One region of the Pantoea sp. X-Soil-MYKO-1785 genome, then DNA from elsewhere that is predicted to be linked to it. Evidence: riboswitches for the same ligand, from Rfam matches in the RefSeq annotation. Region 1 holds a riboswitch; each other region holds the start of a gene.
The links. A riboswitch is a leader RNA that binds a small molecule or an ion and turns the genes downstream of it on or off. The one in region 1 is predicted to bind thiamine pyrophosphate.
Positions count from the first base shown of each region.

Region 2: linked by a shared signal. The riboswitch ahead of thiM (hydroxyethylthiazole kinase) and the one ahead of thiC (phosphomethylpyrimidine synthase ThiC) in region 1 are both predicted to bind thiamine pyrophosphate.
Region 3: linked by a shared signal. The riboswitch ahead of tenA (thiaminase II) and the one ahead of thiC (phosphomethylpyrimidine synthase ThiC) in region 1 are both predicted to bind thiamine pyrophosphate.
Region 4: linked by a shared signal. The riboswitch ahead of thiB (thiamine ABC transporter substrate binding subunit) and the one ahead of thiC (phosphomethylpyrimidine synthase ThiC) in region 1 are both predicted to bind thiamine pyrophosphate.

Region 1 covers NZ_AP036000.1:238,720-242,562, reverse strand. The annotation lists gene hemE (uroporphyrinogen decarboxylase) at 1-940, opposite strand, end outside; gene nudC (NAD(+) diphosphatase) at 981-1,751, opposite strand; gene AC6I8D_RS01085 (Rsd/AlgQ family anti-sigma factor) at 1,841-2,347, shown strand; TPP riboswitch at 2,501-2,601, shown strand; gene thiC (phosphomethylpyrimidine synthase ThiC) at 2,687-3,843, shown strand, end outside.
Region 2 covers NZ_AP036000.1:2,807,411-2,811,253, forward strand. The annotation lists gene AC6I8D_RS13425 (GntR family transcriptional regulator) at 1-254, shown strand, start outside; gene thiD (bifunctional hydroxymethylpyrimidine kinase/phosphomethylpyrimidine kinase) at 305-1,105, opposite strand; gene thiM (hydroxyethylthiazole kinase) at 1,092-1,889, opposite strand; TPP riboswitch at 1,924-2,025, opposite strand; gene AC6I8D_RS13440 (hypothetical protein) at 2,347-2,544, shown strand; gene AC6I8D_RS13445 (AEC family transporter) at 2,643-3,602, shown strand; gene ahpF (alkyl hydroperoxide reductase subunit F) at 3,655-3,843, opposite strand, start outside.
Region 3 covers NZ_AP036001.1:376,210-380,052, reverse strand. The annotation lists gene AC6I8D_RS21745 (6-phospho-beta-glucosidase) at 1-1,314, shown strand, start outside; TPP riboswitch at 1,438-1,540, shown strand; gene tenA (thiaminase II) at 1,622-2,338, shown strand; gene AC6I8D_RS21735 (ABC transporter ATP-binding protein) at 2,335-3,075, shown strand; gene AC6I8D_RS21730 (ABC transporter permease) at 3,072-3,836, shown strand.
Region 4 covers NZ_AP036000.1:686,867-690,709, forward strand. The annotation lists gene thiP (thiamine/thiamine pyrophosphate ABC transporter permease ThiP) at 1-554, opposite strand, end outside; gene thiB (thiamine ABC transporter substrate binding subunit) at 530-1,516, opposite strand; TPP riboswitch at 1,562-1,664, opposite strand; gene sgrR (HTH-type transcriptional regulator SgrR) at 1,700-3,361, opposite strand; gene AC6I8D_RS03055 (MFS transporter) at 3,615-3,843, shown strand, end outside.

The DNA of each region.
Region 1 (3,843 bases):
GCTGCAGAATCCCGGCCACTTCCTGTTCAATACGGGCCGGCGGCGCATAAAGCATAGAAGGATCCATGTTGCCCTGTAGTGCAACTTTGTCACCGACACGGCGGCGTGCATCGTCGATATCCGTGGTCCAGTCGAGGCCCAGCGCATCACAGCCGGTTTCAGCCATCGCTTCCAGCCACTGCCCGCCCCCTTTGGTAAACAGGGTAATCGGCACCCGACGACCGTCGTTCTCACGCAGCACGCTGTCGACGATTTTGTGCATGTAGTGCAGCGAGAACTCGCGGTAATCACGGCCGGTCAGGACGCCGCCCCAGGTATCAAATACCATTACTGACTGCGCGCCGGCGCGAATCTGGGCATTGAGATAAAGAATGACGCTGTCCGCCAGTTTATCCAGCATCGCATGCAGCGTGGCGGGATCGGCGTACATCATCTTTTTGATTTTGGTAAACGCTTTGCTGCTGCCGCCTTCCACCATGTAGGTTGCCAGCGTCCACGGGCTGCCGGTAAATCCGATCAGCGGCAGGTCGCCGTTCAGGCTCTTACGGATGGTGCGCACCGCGTTCATTACGTAACCCAGTTCCATTTCCGGATCGGGCACCGGCAAACGCTCTACATCTGCCCGGCAGGTTATCGGATGCGAAAAGCGCGGACCTTCGCCGGTTTCGAAATAGAGGCCCAGGCCCATCGCATCAGGGATAGTCAGGATGTCACTGAAGAGGATTGCAGCATCCAGCGGATAGCGGCGCAGCGGCTGCAGCGTCACCTCACAGGCCAGCTCAGCATTTTTACACAGCGACATAAAGTCACCCGCTTCGGCGCGCGTCGCTTTGTATTCTGGTAAATAACGTCCGGCCTGGCGCATCATCCACACTGGCGTTACATCGACTGGCTGACGTAACAGGGCACGCAAATAACGATCGTTCTTCAGTTCACTCATTTCATTACTCTCTCAATTTCAGGCGTGTAGTGTAGCACTTTCACGCTTCGGCGCGGCACAGGGCGACGGTATCTTCAATCAGGCGGCGCGCCACGGTGCCCGGTGGCGGCAGTAAAGGCAAGGCATCAAAACGGAACCAGGCCGCATCCAACAGCTCTTTGCCGTCATGTTGCAGATCGCCATTATCATATTCCGCCATAAACGCCGTCATCAGCGACTGCGGGAATGGCCACGGCTGGGAGGTGACGTAACGGACATTTTTGACGCGGATATTGCTCTCCTCCATCACTTCACGTGCCACCGCCTGTTCCAGCGTCTCGCCGACTTCGACAAATCCAGCCAGTACGGTATAAACGTTATTACGATGACGGGCGTGATTCGCCAGCAGGATCTCATCGCCACGCCGGATCGCCACGATAATGCAGGGCGCAATCTGCGGATAATATCGCTCGCGGCAATGACTGCACAGACAGGCAAACTCATGTTTGCTGTGGTGCATTTCGTGACCACAGTAGCCGCACCAGCGATGGGAACGGTAGAACTCCGCAAGCTGTACGCCGCGGCCCGCCAGCTGAAACAGTCCGACATCCAGATCGATCAGCTGCCGCACCGAGAACATGCTCTCTGCACGTGGCTCGCAAATCAGCCAGACTTTTTCCCCCTGCCACTCGCCAATTACCCGGGCTTTGGTGCCAGTCAGACCAAAATTTTCGGCGCTTCCGTGGGGTAAATCACCTTGCGGCAACCAAAGTTTCTGCTCGTGGCTGACAATCCACCATCCAGCGTCTACGCTTGAGATTTCGCATTGCATTTATTTCGTCATCCTTAGCGTCAACTCGCACGCTGAAGTCCTGATGTTAAGTGTGTAGATAAACAACTATAACTCACATGGAGTTAGATATGCTTAACCAGTTAGACGTCCTGGCCGAACGCGTAGGTGGCAGTAACGAACTGGTCGATTCGTGGCTGGAAGCCCGTCGCCAGCTGTTAGTAACCTATTATCATCTGGTCGGACTTAAACCCAATAAAGAAGCCCTGACCCGCCTCGATGAGCAGGCGCTGGATAACTTTTGTCATGGCCTGGTCGATTATCTTTCCGCCGGTCACTTTAGTATTTACGAACGCATCATCAGTGAGATGAGCGGTGACAGCCCGATGATCGCGGCAGCCCAAATCTATCCCCCGCTGGAAGCCAATACTGAACGCCTGATGCAGTTGTATGATGGCCATCTGCAGCAGGCGATCGATGACGATAACTGCATGACGTTCCAGCAGGCGCTGTCTGAAGTCGGTGAAGTGCTGGAGGCGCGCTTTACGCTGGAAGACAAGCTGATCCAGCTGGCGTGGGATAACCACCTGGCACCACCACCGGTGGCCAATGACAGCCAGATTGCTCGTCCGGCATAAGGTTAAACGCAGGTAAAGGGGTTGTGATTCAGTTGCAGCCCTTTTATGCTGAAGGGGTTCTGATGGCCGACGCCAGAAGAACCCATTTTTTTCTGTTTGAACGTTAAGGTTTTTCGTCTTCAGCGGGCGCTCTGCCAGCCGCAGCGTAAAACCGCATTCTTGTCGGAGTGCCCAGTTGGGCTGAGACCGTTAATTCGGGATCCGCGGAACCTGATCAGGTTAGAACCTGCGAAGGGAACAAGAGTAAATATTATCGGTACGCCAGTCTTTTGCACTGCCCGTGCTGTTACTCCTTCCGAACTCCGGACAAGCATCATTCCCACTTACTGGAAGATTGCTATGTCTGACTCAAAAATGACCCGTCGTGAACAGCGTGCCCTGGCGCAGGAATTTATCGATTCACTGCAAGGCGGCAGCGCATTTCCCCGTTCTGAACGCATCTGGATTACCGGCAGCCGGCAGGATATTCGCGTGCCAATGCGCGAAATCAGGCTCAGTCCGACCCCGGTCGGCGGCAGTAAAGAACAGCCGCTGTATGAGCAGAATGAGGCGGTGCCGGTCTATGACACCGCCGGTGCCTATGGCGATCCCGCTGCGCAGATTGATCTGCATCGTGGACTGACAAAGTTGCGGGCGGGCTGGATCGAAGAACGCAACGACAGCCAGCCGCTGCCACAGCGCAGTTCAGACTATACCCAGCAGCGTCTGGCGGATGATAGCCTCGATCACCTGCGCTTTGACGCGCTGCCCACGCCGCGTCGCGCCCTCGCCGGCCGTTGCGTCACGCAGCTGCATTACGCCCGTCAGGGCATCGTTACGCCGGAGATGGAGTTTATCGCCCTGCGGGAGAATATGGGCCGTGAGCGAATTCGCAGTGAGGTGTTACTGCAACAACATCCGGGCCACAGTTTTGGCGCGTATTTGCCAGATAACATCACCCCGGAGTTTGTGCGTCAGGAAGTGGCGGCAGGCCGGGCGATTATTCCCGCCAACATTAACCATCCTGAATCGGAACCGATGATTATCGGACGTAACTTTCTGGTCAAAGTGAATGCCAACATCGGCAATTCAGCGGTCAGCTCGTCGATTGAGGAGGAGGTAGAGAAACTGGTCTGGTCGACCCGCTGGGGCGCCGATACAGTGATGGATCTCTCTACTGGCCGTAATATTCATGAAACGCGCGAATGGATTTTGCGTAACAGCCCGGTGCCAATCGGCACAGTGCCGATTTATCAGGCACTGGAGAAAGTGAACGGCGTGGCCGAAGCGCTCAACTGGGCAGTATTCCGCGATACGCTGCTGGAACAGGCTGAGCAAGGCGTTGACTACTTCACCATTCATGCTGGCGTGTTGCTGCGCTACGTGCCGATGACGGCAAAACGGCTGACCGGCATTGTCTCGCGCGGCGGCTCGATCATGGCGAAATGGTGTCTGTCGCATCATCAGGAGAGCTTCCTCTATCAGCATTTCCGCGAAATCTGTGAAATCTGCGCGGC
Region 2 (3,843 bases), 2.6 Mb from region 1:
AGAGTATTGATTGCAAGCTGGCGTGGGAAACCGTCGAGAACATCAAAGCAGCGATGGACCGGGTGCGTTTTCTCACCCTGAGTGAAGTTTCACCGCCGGAAAGCCTGATTGAGCAGCATGAGGAGATTTTTTCAGCGTTGAAACATCACGACGCAGACGCCGCCGAAGCCGCGATGCGCCGTCATTTGCAGGAGATGATTTTCTCAATAACCCCTATCGCCGAGCGCAACAGCGCCTGGTTTGAAGCACCCTGACACGGTAATGTGCCGTCCCGCCGCCTCAGCGCGGGATGGCGCATCTACCGCTACCACCACTGATGAAAATGGTGCACCGGCCCGATTCCCGTACCGACCTCCAGTGTATCCGCCTGTAACAACGCCTGCTGCAGCCAGGCTTTCGCTTCGGTGATCGTATCAGCCCAGTCGGCGTGACGCGGACGCAACGCCGCCAGCGCCGCTGACAGCGTGCAGCCGGTGCCGTGAGTATGACGGGTATTGACCCGCGCGGTGCTGAACCGCTGCTGGCCCGACGGGGTGATCAGCCAGTCCGGGCTGTTATCAGCCGTCAGGTGACCGCCCTTGATCAATACTGCCTGACATCCCGCCGCCAGCAACGCCTCGCCCTGCGCCCGCATCTGCGCTTCGCTCTCCGCCACCGCGCACCCCAGCAACGCTGCTGCTTCCGGCAGATTCGGCGTAATCAGCGACACCTGCGGTAACAGCAGTTCGCGGACGCTGGCAATGGCATCGGCGGATAACAGCGGATCGCCGCTTTTCGCCACCATCACCGTATCCAGCACCACGAAAGGAATTGCGCTGCGTTTCAGCCGCGCCGCAACCTGCCCGACGATGGCGGTTTCCGACAACATGCCAATTTTAGCGCTGTCGATGCGCACATCGTCCAGCACCGAGTCGAGCTGGGCGGCCACAAAGTCTGCATCAATCCGGTAGACCGACTGAACGCCACGGGTATTTTGCGCCACCAGCGCGGTGATCACGCTGGTGCCATACGCGCCCAGCGCTGAAAAGGTTTTCAAATCAGCCTGAATCCCTGCCCCGCCGCTGGGATCGGTCCCGGCGATGGTCAGTGCATTAATGCGTTTCATGGTCAACCTCCAGCGTCCAGAGCGCATCAAGAAACGCTGTGGCAAAACTGCCGGGGCCGGCTGAGCTTGCCGCCGCCTGTTCACCGGCCCGCGCCATCACCTGACAGGCACTGGCAACGTTGAGCAGCCGATCGCCGCTCAGACTGCTGAAGCCGGCTACCACCGCCGACAGCGCACAGCCGGTGCCGACCACCCGCGTCATTAACGGGCTGCCGCCGCGAATGGCAAAGGTGCGCTGGCCGTCGGTGGCGTAGTCTACTTCGCCGGTCACAATCACCAGCGTTTGATAGTCGCGGGCCAGCTGCCGGGCAGCCTCCAGCGCTGCATCCGCCTGATGCAGGCTATCCACTCCGCGTCCGCCGCTGGCCTGTTGCGCCAGCGCCATGATCTCTGACGCGTTACCGCGGATCACCGCCGGCTGCTGGCTCAGCAGCCGCTGGCAGAAAGTGGTGCGCAGCGTCAGTGCGCCGACCGCCACCGGGTCCAGTGTCCAGGGCGTTCCCGCCTGCCTGGCGGCCATGACTGCCGCCTGCATCGCCTGCTGGCGCTCAACGGTCAGCGTTCCGACGTTTATCAGTAAGGCATCGGCAAAGCCGCTGAACTGCGCGGCTTCCTCCGCATCAATCACCATCGCTGGCGAAGCGTTGAGCGACAGCAGCACATTGGCGGTGAAGTTTTGTACCACGTCGTTGGTCATGCAGTGCACCAGCGGTGACTGACGGCGGAAACGGTGCAGAATGGGCGCGAATTGCGCAGCAGAAAGGTGTTGAGATTGATGTGTCATCATAGCTCCCAACCGGCGAACAAGAAGGCGAATGCGGTCAGGCATCAGACTTCCCTACGCTGGCATTATCCAGTTCAGGTAATACGGGTATTTCTCAGCCCTCTCCGTATGGAAAGCGGCACCCCGAGTCGTGTTACAGCCTGCAGCATAAGGAGGTGGCGCCGCGAAAGCAAGCCACAGCCACGTCACCCATCCTCGCGCCGCTGACACTTCGCATGATCCTGATCAATTCTCGCTACGGCAAAAACAGGCTTAATGCTGCGGGCCATAAAACTACCTCTTTTGAGGTAGCCATTTAAGCCAGAGCACAGGTGCTGCCCATCGCGGCATCGGGTTCCGCCCATAAGCGGTAGCCAGCCATAATAATTAGCCTGCGTAGAGCATCGCCGAAAAAACACCTCATTTCATGGAGTTAAACCACTCCAGGAGCGGAACTTCATACTATTCAGGATGTATGATGCGATTGTCAGCGCTTATTCCACACCGTCATCGATGGCAGGACATTATTATCGAACGCCGTGGCGCTATCGCGCCAAACGGCAGATACTATCTTTCCACCTATATTTCCGCCCGCTGTCTGCGCTGCGGCGAAACAATTCATCGTGTTTATTATCGGGATATCAGCGATCAACAGGCGCGCCGCTGGCTGGGATAGCGGCCCTGACGGCGAGCGGCTCAGACACAGTTAAAGTTAACAGTTAGTTAGCAATTTGTTAGTCTGGTAACTAATCATCGTCTGATCAGACTCTCTCTATGCCACTGCTGTTTGAAAGCTTAAGTCATCAAATCTATCTGTCCGCACCGCTGTTTATTCTTATCCTGCTGGGCTACGGCCTGACGCGATTGGGTAAATGGCCCGCCAGCATCAGCGAAGGGATGAACCGCTTCGTGTTCAACGTCGCGCTGCCCTGCATGCTGTTTGGCGTGATGAGCCATTTCTACCAGAGCCCGCCGGTTGACGCGCGGCTGCTGCTGGCCTTTTTTGGCAGCTGCCTGCTGGTGTTTATCGTCGGCCGGATAGTGGCAAAACGGCTGTTTAAGCTGGATGGCGTTGCTGGCTCGGTCTTCGCGCTGGGCGGCATCTTTTCCAATAACGTGATGCTCGGCATTCCGGTGGCGACGGTGCTGCTGGGGCCAGCGTCCCTGCCCTCGGTGGCGCTGGTGCTGGTGTTTAACAGCCTGATCCTCTGGACCCTGCTGACAATCTCGGTTGAGTGGGCGAAACAGGGCAGCTTCTCGCTGCAGGGGCTGGGACGCACCGCGATCGGCGTGCTGAAGAATCCGCTGATTATTGGCATTCTCAGCGGTACCGGCTGGAGCTTTTTGCAGCGTCCGCTGCCGCTGCTGGCCGCGGAACCGCTGCGGATGCTGGGATCGATCGCCGCCCCGCTGTCGCTGGTTACTCTTGGCATGAGCCTCGCTCATTACCGGGTGCGGGAAGGACTGAAAGAGAGTTATACCCTCTGCCTGCTCAAGCTGGTGCTGCAACCGATGACGGTGTGGGCCATCGCCTGGCTGACCGGCCTGCCGCCGCTGGAGAGTAAAGTGGTGGTGCTGCTGGGATCGATGGCGGTCGGGGTCAACGTCTACCTGATGTCGCAGAAGTTTAATGTGATTACCGGCCCGGCCGCTGCCAGCATGCTGTTTTCGACGCTGTTTGCTGCGGTGACCACGCCGCTGTGGATGATGCTGATGACGCTGGCGGGATATTAAAAAAAAGCCCCTCAACATCAGTCGAGGGGCTGTTGCGTGGCTATCGCAAAACTTATTCAGCCGCTTTGGTACGAATCAGGTAATCAAAGGCGCTCAGTGAGGCTTTCGCACCCTCGCCGCTGGCGATGATGATCTGCTTGTACGGAACCGTGGTACAGTCACCCGCCGCGAACACGCCTTTCAGGCTGGTTTCGCACTTGGCATCAATGATGATTTCGCCCATTTTGTTGCGCTCAACCGC
Region 3 (3,843 bases), on a different replicon from region 1:
CACGGTCCGCACCGGATGCCGGTGAAGTTAGGCCTGGAGCAACGTTTCACCCTGCGTGACGATGAGTTTTACCCCAGCCACGACGCAATAGACTTCTATCATCGCTATCCGGAAGACATTGCGCTGATGGCGGAAATGGGATTCAGCGTATTTCGCACCTCTATCGCCTGGAGCCGTCTCTTTCCGAATGGGGATGAGCTGACGCCGAATCCGCAGGGGATCGCCTTTTACCGGGCGGTGTTTGAAGAGTGCCGTAAATACAATATCGAACCGCTGGTTACGCTGTGTCACTTTGACGTGCCGATGCATCTGGTTACTGAATATGGCTCATGGCGCAACCGCAAGATGATCGACTTTTTTGCCCGCTATGCCCGCAGCTGCTTTGAGGCATTTGACGGTCTGGTGAAGTACTGGCTGACCTTTAATGAGATCAATATTCTGCTGCACAGTCCGTTCTCCGGTGCCGGGCTGGTGTTTGAAGCAGGTGAAAATCATGAGCAGGTTAAGTATCAGGCGGCCCATCATGAGCTGGTGGCGAGCGCGCTGGTGACCAGAATCGCCCATGAAATAAATCCGGCTAATCAGGTCGGTTGCATGCTGGCGGGCGGCAACTTCTATCCATGGTCAAGCAAACCGGAAGATGTCTGGGCGGCGCTGGAAAAAGACCGCGAAAACCTGTTCTTTATTGATGTGCAGGCGCGCGGATACTATCCCGCCTACGCGGCCCGCCTGTTTCGGGAAAAAGGGGTCAGCCTGCAGATTGACGACGGCGATGCTGAGATTCTGAAAAACAGCGTCGATTTTGTCTCGTTCAGCTACTACGCCTCGCGTTGCGCGTCAGCAGAGATGAACGAGCTTAACAGCAGCGCCGCCAACGTGGTGAAATCTCTGACCAACCCGCATCTGACGCGCAGTGAATGGGGCTGGGGCATTGATCCGCTTGGCTTACGCATCACCATGAATATGATGTATGACCGCTATCAGAAGCCGCTGTTTCTGGTCGAAAATGGTCTGGGCGCACGGGATACCTTTAATGACGCCGGTGAGATTGAAGATGATTACCGCATCAGCTATCTGCGTGAACATATCCGGGCGATGGGCGATGCGATTGCGGACGGTGTGCCGGTGATGGGTTATACCAGTTGGGGCTGCATCGATCTGGTTGCCGCCTCGACCGGCGAAATGAGTAAACGTTACGGATTTGTTTATGTCGATCGTGACGATCTGGGCAACGGCACGCTGGCGCGCAGCCGGAAAAAATCGTTCTGGTGGTATAAAAAAGTGATCGCCAGCAATGGTGAAGATCTGGAGTGACGCTGTCACCTTGTATCGACAGAACAGGCTATTCTGGTCAGCCGACCCGCAGCAGTAAGCGGGCGACTGGTTGAGCTGGACTGCGGCGTGCCGTTGTATTCAGCAGATAATTATCGTATAACAAACGTCTCCGAGGGGTGTCCTGTAATGGGCTGAGATGGCGCAAGCCGAACCCTTTGAACCTGATCTGGGTCATGCCAGCGAAGGGACGGGTCGGCAACGTTTCTGCATCATCTTCTGCGTTTTTGCCTGTTCTTCATCGTATGCCCGGATCTCCTTATGTTAACGAACCGTTAATGGAGATCCTATGTCACTTGCGCTTTTCGACACCGGCTTTTATGGCCGCCTGCGTCACCAGGCGGGCGATCACTGGCACGCCTACGTGTCGCACGATTTTGTGCAGCAGCTCGGCCAGGGCCAGTTGCCTCCTGCCGCTTTTCGTCATTACCTCACCCAGGATTATCTGTTTCTGCTGCACTTTGCCCGCGCCTATGGGCTGCTGGTCAGTAAACTGCACGACCCGGCAGCGTTACGTGCAGCAACGGCATCTCTCAACGCCATCGTCAATGAACTGCCATTGCATGTGGCTTACTGCCAGCAGTGGGGGATCAGCGAAGCCGTGCTGGCCAGCCAGGCCGAAGCCGTTGAAACAATCAACTACACCCGTTACGTGCTGGACGTCGGCCACAGCGGAGATGCGCTTGAGCTGATGACCGCGCTAATGCCGTGCGTTGCCGGCTATGCTGAAATCGGCCTGACGCTGTTACACCATCCCGCGACGGTGATCGCAGGCAATCCTTACGCCGACTGGATTCAGAATTACGGCGATGCCGATTATCTGGCCGGTGTTCGCGCGGCGTTGAATCTGTTTGAAACGCTGGCCCAACAGCGCGCCGGGGCTGAGCGATTCGACCAACTGGCGACGATATTCACTACCGCCACCCGGCTGGAATCCGACTTCTGGCAGATGGGCCTCGACCAGCAGCAGATGGGCCTGAATGACTCATTGACTGCATCCCGATGAACGGTTCAACGCGGTTATCGCCACCGGGCATCTCTGTCCGTCAGCTCAGGCTGGATTTCGGTTCGCATCGACTGTTCGACTCACTCGACCTGGAGATCCCCGCCGCGGCCTTCACTGCGCTGCTGGGTGCCAGCGGCGTCGGGAAAAGTAGCCTGATGCGCGTCATTGCTGGCCTGACGCCGCCGACATCCGGGCTGGTCAGCGGCAGTGATGGCCTGCCGCTGGCCGGGCGGATCGCCTGGATGGGCCAGCAGGATTTGCTCTATCCGTGGCTGAGCGTGGAGCAAAACGTCTGCCTGGCCAGTCGTCTGCACGGCGAAAAACCGGACCGCGACTGGGCGCAGCATCTGCTGGCGCGGGTTGGTTTGACTCGCTACGCAACGGCCCGGCCCGCCACCCTGTCTGGCGGCATGCGGCAGCGGGCCGCACTGGCGCGCACCTTATATGCACGAAAGCCGATTGTCCTGATGGACGAGCCCTTTTCCGCGCTCGACGCGCTGACCCGCAGCCAGATTCAGACCCTGGCCGCCGGGGTGCTGGCGCAACATACCGTGTTGCTGATCACTCACGACGCGGCGGAAGCCTGCCGACTCAGCCATCATATGCGGGTGCTGACCGGCTCAGGCATTGAACCCTGCCCGCCATTAGCGGGTCAGCCGCCGCGCGCGCCTGATGATGCTGGCGTGATTCGCAGCCAGGCCGCTTTGCTGCAACAGCTGGCTAAGGTGACGCTATGAAACAGCTCAGCCGCTTTGCCCCGCTGTGGCGTGGCATCACGCTGTGCAGCGGCCTGATTGCGCTGTGGTGGCTGGTGACGTTGCTGCCGGTGCCGGCGTTTCTGCTGCCTTCACCGGCGGCCGTTGCGCAGGCGCTTTGGACCAGTAAGAGCTGGCTCGGCTATCACAGCCTGATCACCTTCACTGAAATCCTGAGTGGAATGGCGATTGGCGTAGTACTGGGTTGCCTGCTGGCGCTCGGCATGACGTTTTCGCCACGTCTGCAGCGCTGGATGATGCCGCTGGTGCTCACCAGCCAGGCGATTCCGGTCTTTGCACTGGCACCGCTGCTGGTGCTGTGGTTTGGCTTCGGCATGAGCGCCAAAGTGGCGATGGCGGTACTGGTGATTTTCTTCCCGGTGACCTCGGCCTTTTATGATGGCCTGCGCCGCGTCAGTCCGGGTTATCTCGATCTGGCTCGCACGCTGGGCGCTTCACGAGGATCGCAACTGCGCCATGTCCGGCTGCTGGCCGCCCTGCCAGCGCTCGGCTCGGGGCTGCGGATGGCCGCGGCCATCGCGCCAATCGGCGCGATTATTGGCGAATGGGTCGGTTCGGCCGAAGGTCTGGGTTACGTCATGCTTAACGCCAACGCCCGGATGCAAAGTGATATCTGTTTTGCCGCGCTGTTTATTCTGGTGCTGATGACGCTGGCGCTGTGGCTGGCGGTCGATGCCCTGCTTCGCCGCCTGATCGCCTGGGCGCCCGATAATTCCTTATGACCTCTAT
Region 4 (3,843 bases), 450 kb from region 1:
CAAAAGTGGTGCCAGCCGCGCAGATCAAGCTGTGCGGCCAGTTGACGCTGCTCGGCCGGAATACTCTCCAGCGCCTGCAGCATCAGACGCGTCGCCAGCGGCAGGTTAAAAAAAACATGCGCCAGCAAAATGCCCTGTAACCCATAGGGTGAGAAGTGATAGTCAATGCCCAGCAGCTGACACATCTGCGCCAGCCAGCCGACGCGGCCATAGACCGTCAGTAGGCCAAACACCGCCACCAGCACCGGCAGCACCAGCGTCATGGCACACAGACGCAGCAACAGCTGACGACCGGGAAAGCGGCGGCGATAGAGGGCGCGCGCCAGCGGCACTGCAGGCAGCAACGACAGCAGGGCGGAGAGCAGCGCCTGACCAAAGGAGAACGCCACAACGTGCTGCAGGTACTCATCCAGCAGCACGCTACGCCAGTCGGTGACCGGCGCGGCATTCCACAGCGAGATAAAGGCGAACAGCGCCACGCTGATTAACAGCAGCGTGGCGAGCGACCCGGGGATCAGCCAGCGCGGCATTAGCGGCTGACGGCGCGTTGCCACTGGCTAATCCAGCCAGAGCGCTGGCTGGCTACCTCTTCCGGCGAATAGTGCAGCGCGGTGGCGGGCACCTGCAGCGTGGCGAAGCCAGCAGGCAGGGTGGTTTTGATCGCCGGATACATCCAGTTGCCGGTCGGGATGGTGTTCTGGAACGCCGGCGAGACCATAAACTGCATGAACTGCTGCGCCAGTTTCGGCTGTTTACTGCTGGCTAACTGCGCAGCAACCTCGACCTGCAGATAGTGGCCTTCGGCAAACGGTGCGGCGGCGTAGTTCTCTTTTTTCTCTTCGATGATGTGATAGGCCGGCGAGGTGGTATAGCTCAGCACCAGATCGCCTTCGCCTTTCAGGAACAGACCGTAGGCTTCACTCCAGCCCTTGGTGACCGTCACGGTTTTCTGCGCCAGCTTTTGCCATGCCTGCGGGGCCTGATCGCCATAGACTTTCTGCATCCACAGCAGCAGACCTAATCCCGGGGTACTGGTACGCGGATCTTCATAGATGACCCGCCATTTTTCCGGGCTCTCTACCAGCTCTTTCAGGCTTTTCGGCGGATTTTTCAGGCGGGTTTTGTCATAGACGAAGGCGAAATAGCCATAATCAAACGGAACAAAGGTGCTGTCGTGCCAGCCACCCGGCAGCGTCAGCTGCGCGGTATCGACCTTGCTGGCGGCAAACAGACCGGTTTTTTGCGCCGCCTGCAGCAGGTTGTTATCCAGTCCCAGCACCACATCCGCTTTGCTGTTTTTGCCTTCCATTCGCACGCGATTCAGCAGCGACACGCCATCTTCCAGCGTGACAAATTTCAGTTCGCAATCGCACTGCGCTTCAAAGGCTTTTTTGACCGCCGGACCGGGGCCCCAGTCAGCGGAGAAGGAGTCGTAGGTGTAAACCGTCAGAACCGGTTTGGCAGCCAGTACCGGGGTGGAAAGTAACAGCAGCAGTGGCAGAACTTTGTTAAACACTTTGCGCTCCTTCAGGAGAATAGGGGATGAGTCGCAAAGGATCTGAGCAGCAGGCCTCTCAAATCCCTACGTCGGTATTAACCGAATCAGGTTCGACGGGTCTCTCTCAGCCGTTTGCGGTCAGCAGGCGGCACCCCGTTGAGAACGTCACATTCTAGTCATTTCAGCGTCAGCGCGAAAGCGTTACAGCGCGGGCGGCGCAAACCAGGCAGATTTAAAATCGAACCAGCCGAGGGTATTCATCCGCACGCCGCGCATGCTGCGCTGACCTTCAAGCAGCAGCCAGTGGTGGAACAGCGGATGCAGACCGGCCTCTTCCACTAACCGCTTGCTCCATTCGGCCAGCGGCAGCGCTTTTTCACGCCAGCGGGCGGCATCAGCGTGCCAGTCGATCGGCAAACAGTGATGCAGCAGCGGGATCTCATACAGCTGGGCAAACAGTGAAAAGGCCAGTGGCAGCGTGAAGTTCACGCTGCCGAGCCAGATATCGCTGTCGGCCTCGCCCTGATGCCAGCATTCGTAACTGACTTCACGCGTCTCCAGCGTAACGCCGTGCTGCGCCAGCAGCGGACGCAACGCATTGGCAATGCCTTCGTGCTCAACGTGCTGACTGTACCAGGTGAGCGTCAGGTGAGTCAGGCCGGGCGGCTTTTCGACCGGGGTAAGATCGCGGCGGTGATGCCAGCGCGGCAGCAGGCCATAGGCCGGAAACCAGTAACGCTGATAGCCGACGCCGGCGTGGTTGAGCAGGGCGATGGGATTGAACAGATAGCTGACCCAGCGCCGTATCGTCTCGTCACGGCCTTTTTCCGAACGCTGATCAAACAGCAAATAGTAGCAGCCTTCTTCCAGCCGGCTCTCTTCCTGGATCTCATCCGCGCCGTCGCCCTGCAGGCGCACACCTGCGTAGACCAGCTCATCGCTGATATCCGGCAGTACCCAGATAGAGACGTCATCAATCAGCGCGCGAAAGCCAAAATAATCATCAAAGGCTTCTATCTTCAGCTGACTTTCCTGATTGCGGATCACGCTGTAAGGGCCGGTGCCGATCGGCTGGCGGGCAAAGTCGCGCTGCGTGGGCCACTCGCGCGGCAGGATCATCGCACTGACGCTGGCCAGTAACCAGGGTAACCAGTCGTCGGGCTGGCTTAAGGTGATATCCAGCGTCCACGGAGCGGGCGAGTCGAGCTGTTGAATATGGGAAAACAGCGGCTGCTGACGCTGACGTTCCAGCGTGGCGATAACATCGGCCATCTCCAGTTCGCGACCATGATGAAAGCGAATCGCCGGTCGCAGAAAAAAGCGCCAGTGGAGCGGGGAAGTCTGCTGCCAGTGATGGGCAATATCGGCCTCTATTTCCCCATTTTCCTCATTTATGCGCGTCAGGCCATTAAAAATCTGGCGGGCAATATGGGTTTCGGAGCGGCGCAGGGCGGAGCCCGGCAGCAAATTCAGCAGCGGGCGGTAGTAAAGCACCCGCAGAATGTGTTTTCCCTGACGGAAACTGCGGCCAAGGTGAGCGCCAATCATCTGCCTGACCTGATTCTTATCGCCGACCAGTTGCACCAGCTGATCGATGCGATCCTGATCCAGCAGATCCTCAGCGCGCTGCTGCTGTAGCGCCAGCCCGGTGTAGCAGAAGGTCAGTTGTGAGCGCTTACCGCGTCCGGCTTCGGCCTGCCAGATTAACCAGCCGGCCGCCTGCATCCGGTTGAGTAAGTTGCGCATATGCCGGCGTGAACAGTGCAGCAGGTCAGCCAGTTCGCTCAGGGTGATCTCCTGCGTCTGCCCCTGGCAGCTTTGCCACAGGCGTATGAACTGCTGCTTCAGGCGAGATGAGAACATAAAAGAGGAACTCCCGGTGAAAAGCGCTCTGTTTTTCTTGCCGCATTTTAAGGGCAAACTTTGCTCTATGGGAAGAGCGGGAGGCATTCAGCTATGAATGGCGTTCGACCCTCATGCCGCTGTTCAGCGGGATGCTTTTCTGAGTAGGGTGCAATTACACCGCCAGCAGATGATCTCTGCTGGCTTTTTTCATGCTGCACGGTATCGTCTACCCTTCTTCTCTTCCCCTGTTCATCCTGTAAGGGATTTCGGTATGAAATCGCTGTTAACGCGGCAGCGCCGCATCAATCCGGTCTACCTCGCTTTTATGGTCGCCTCGTTCATGCTGGGCGTGGCGGGCGCATTGCAGGCACCGACCCTCAGCCTGTTTTTAACCCGTGAGGTGCAGGCCCGCCCATTCTGGGTCGGGCTGTTTTTCACTATCAATGCGGTGGCCGGTATCGTGGTGAGTATGCTGGTGGCAAAGCGATCGGACAGCGTCG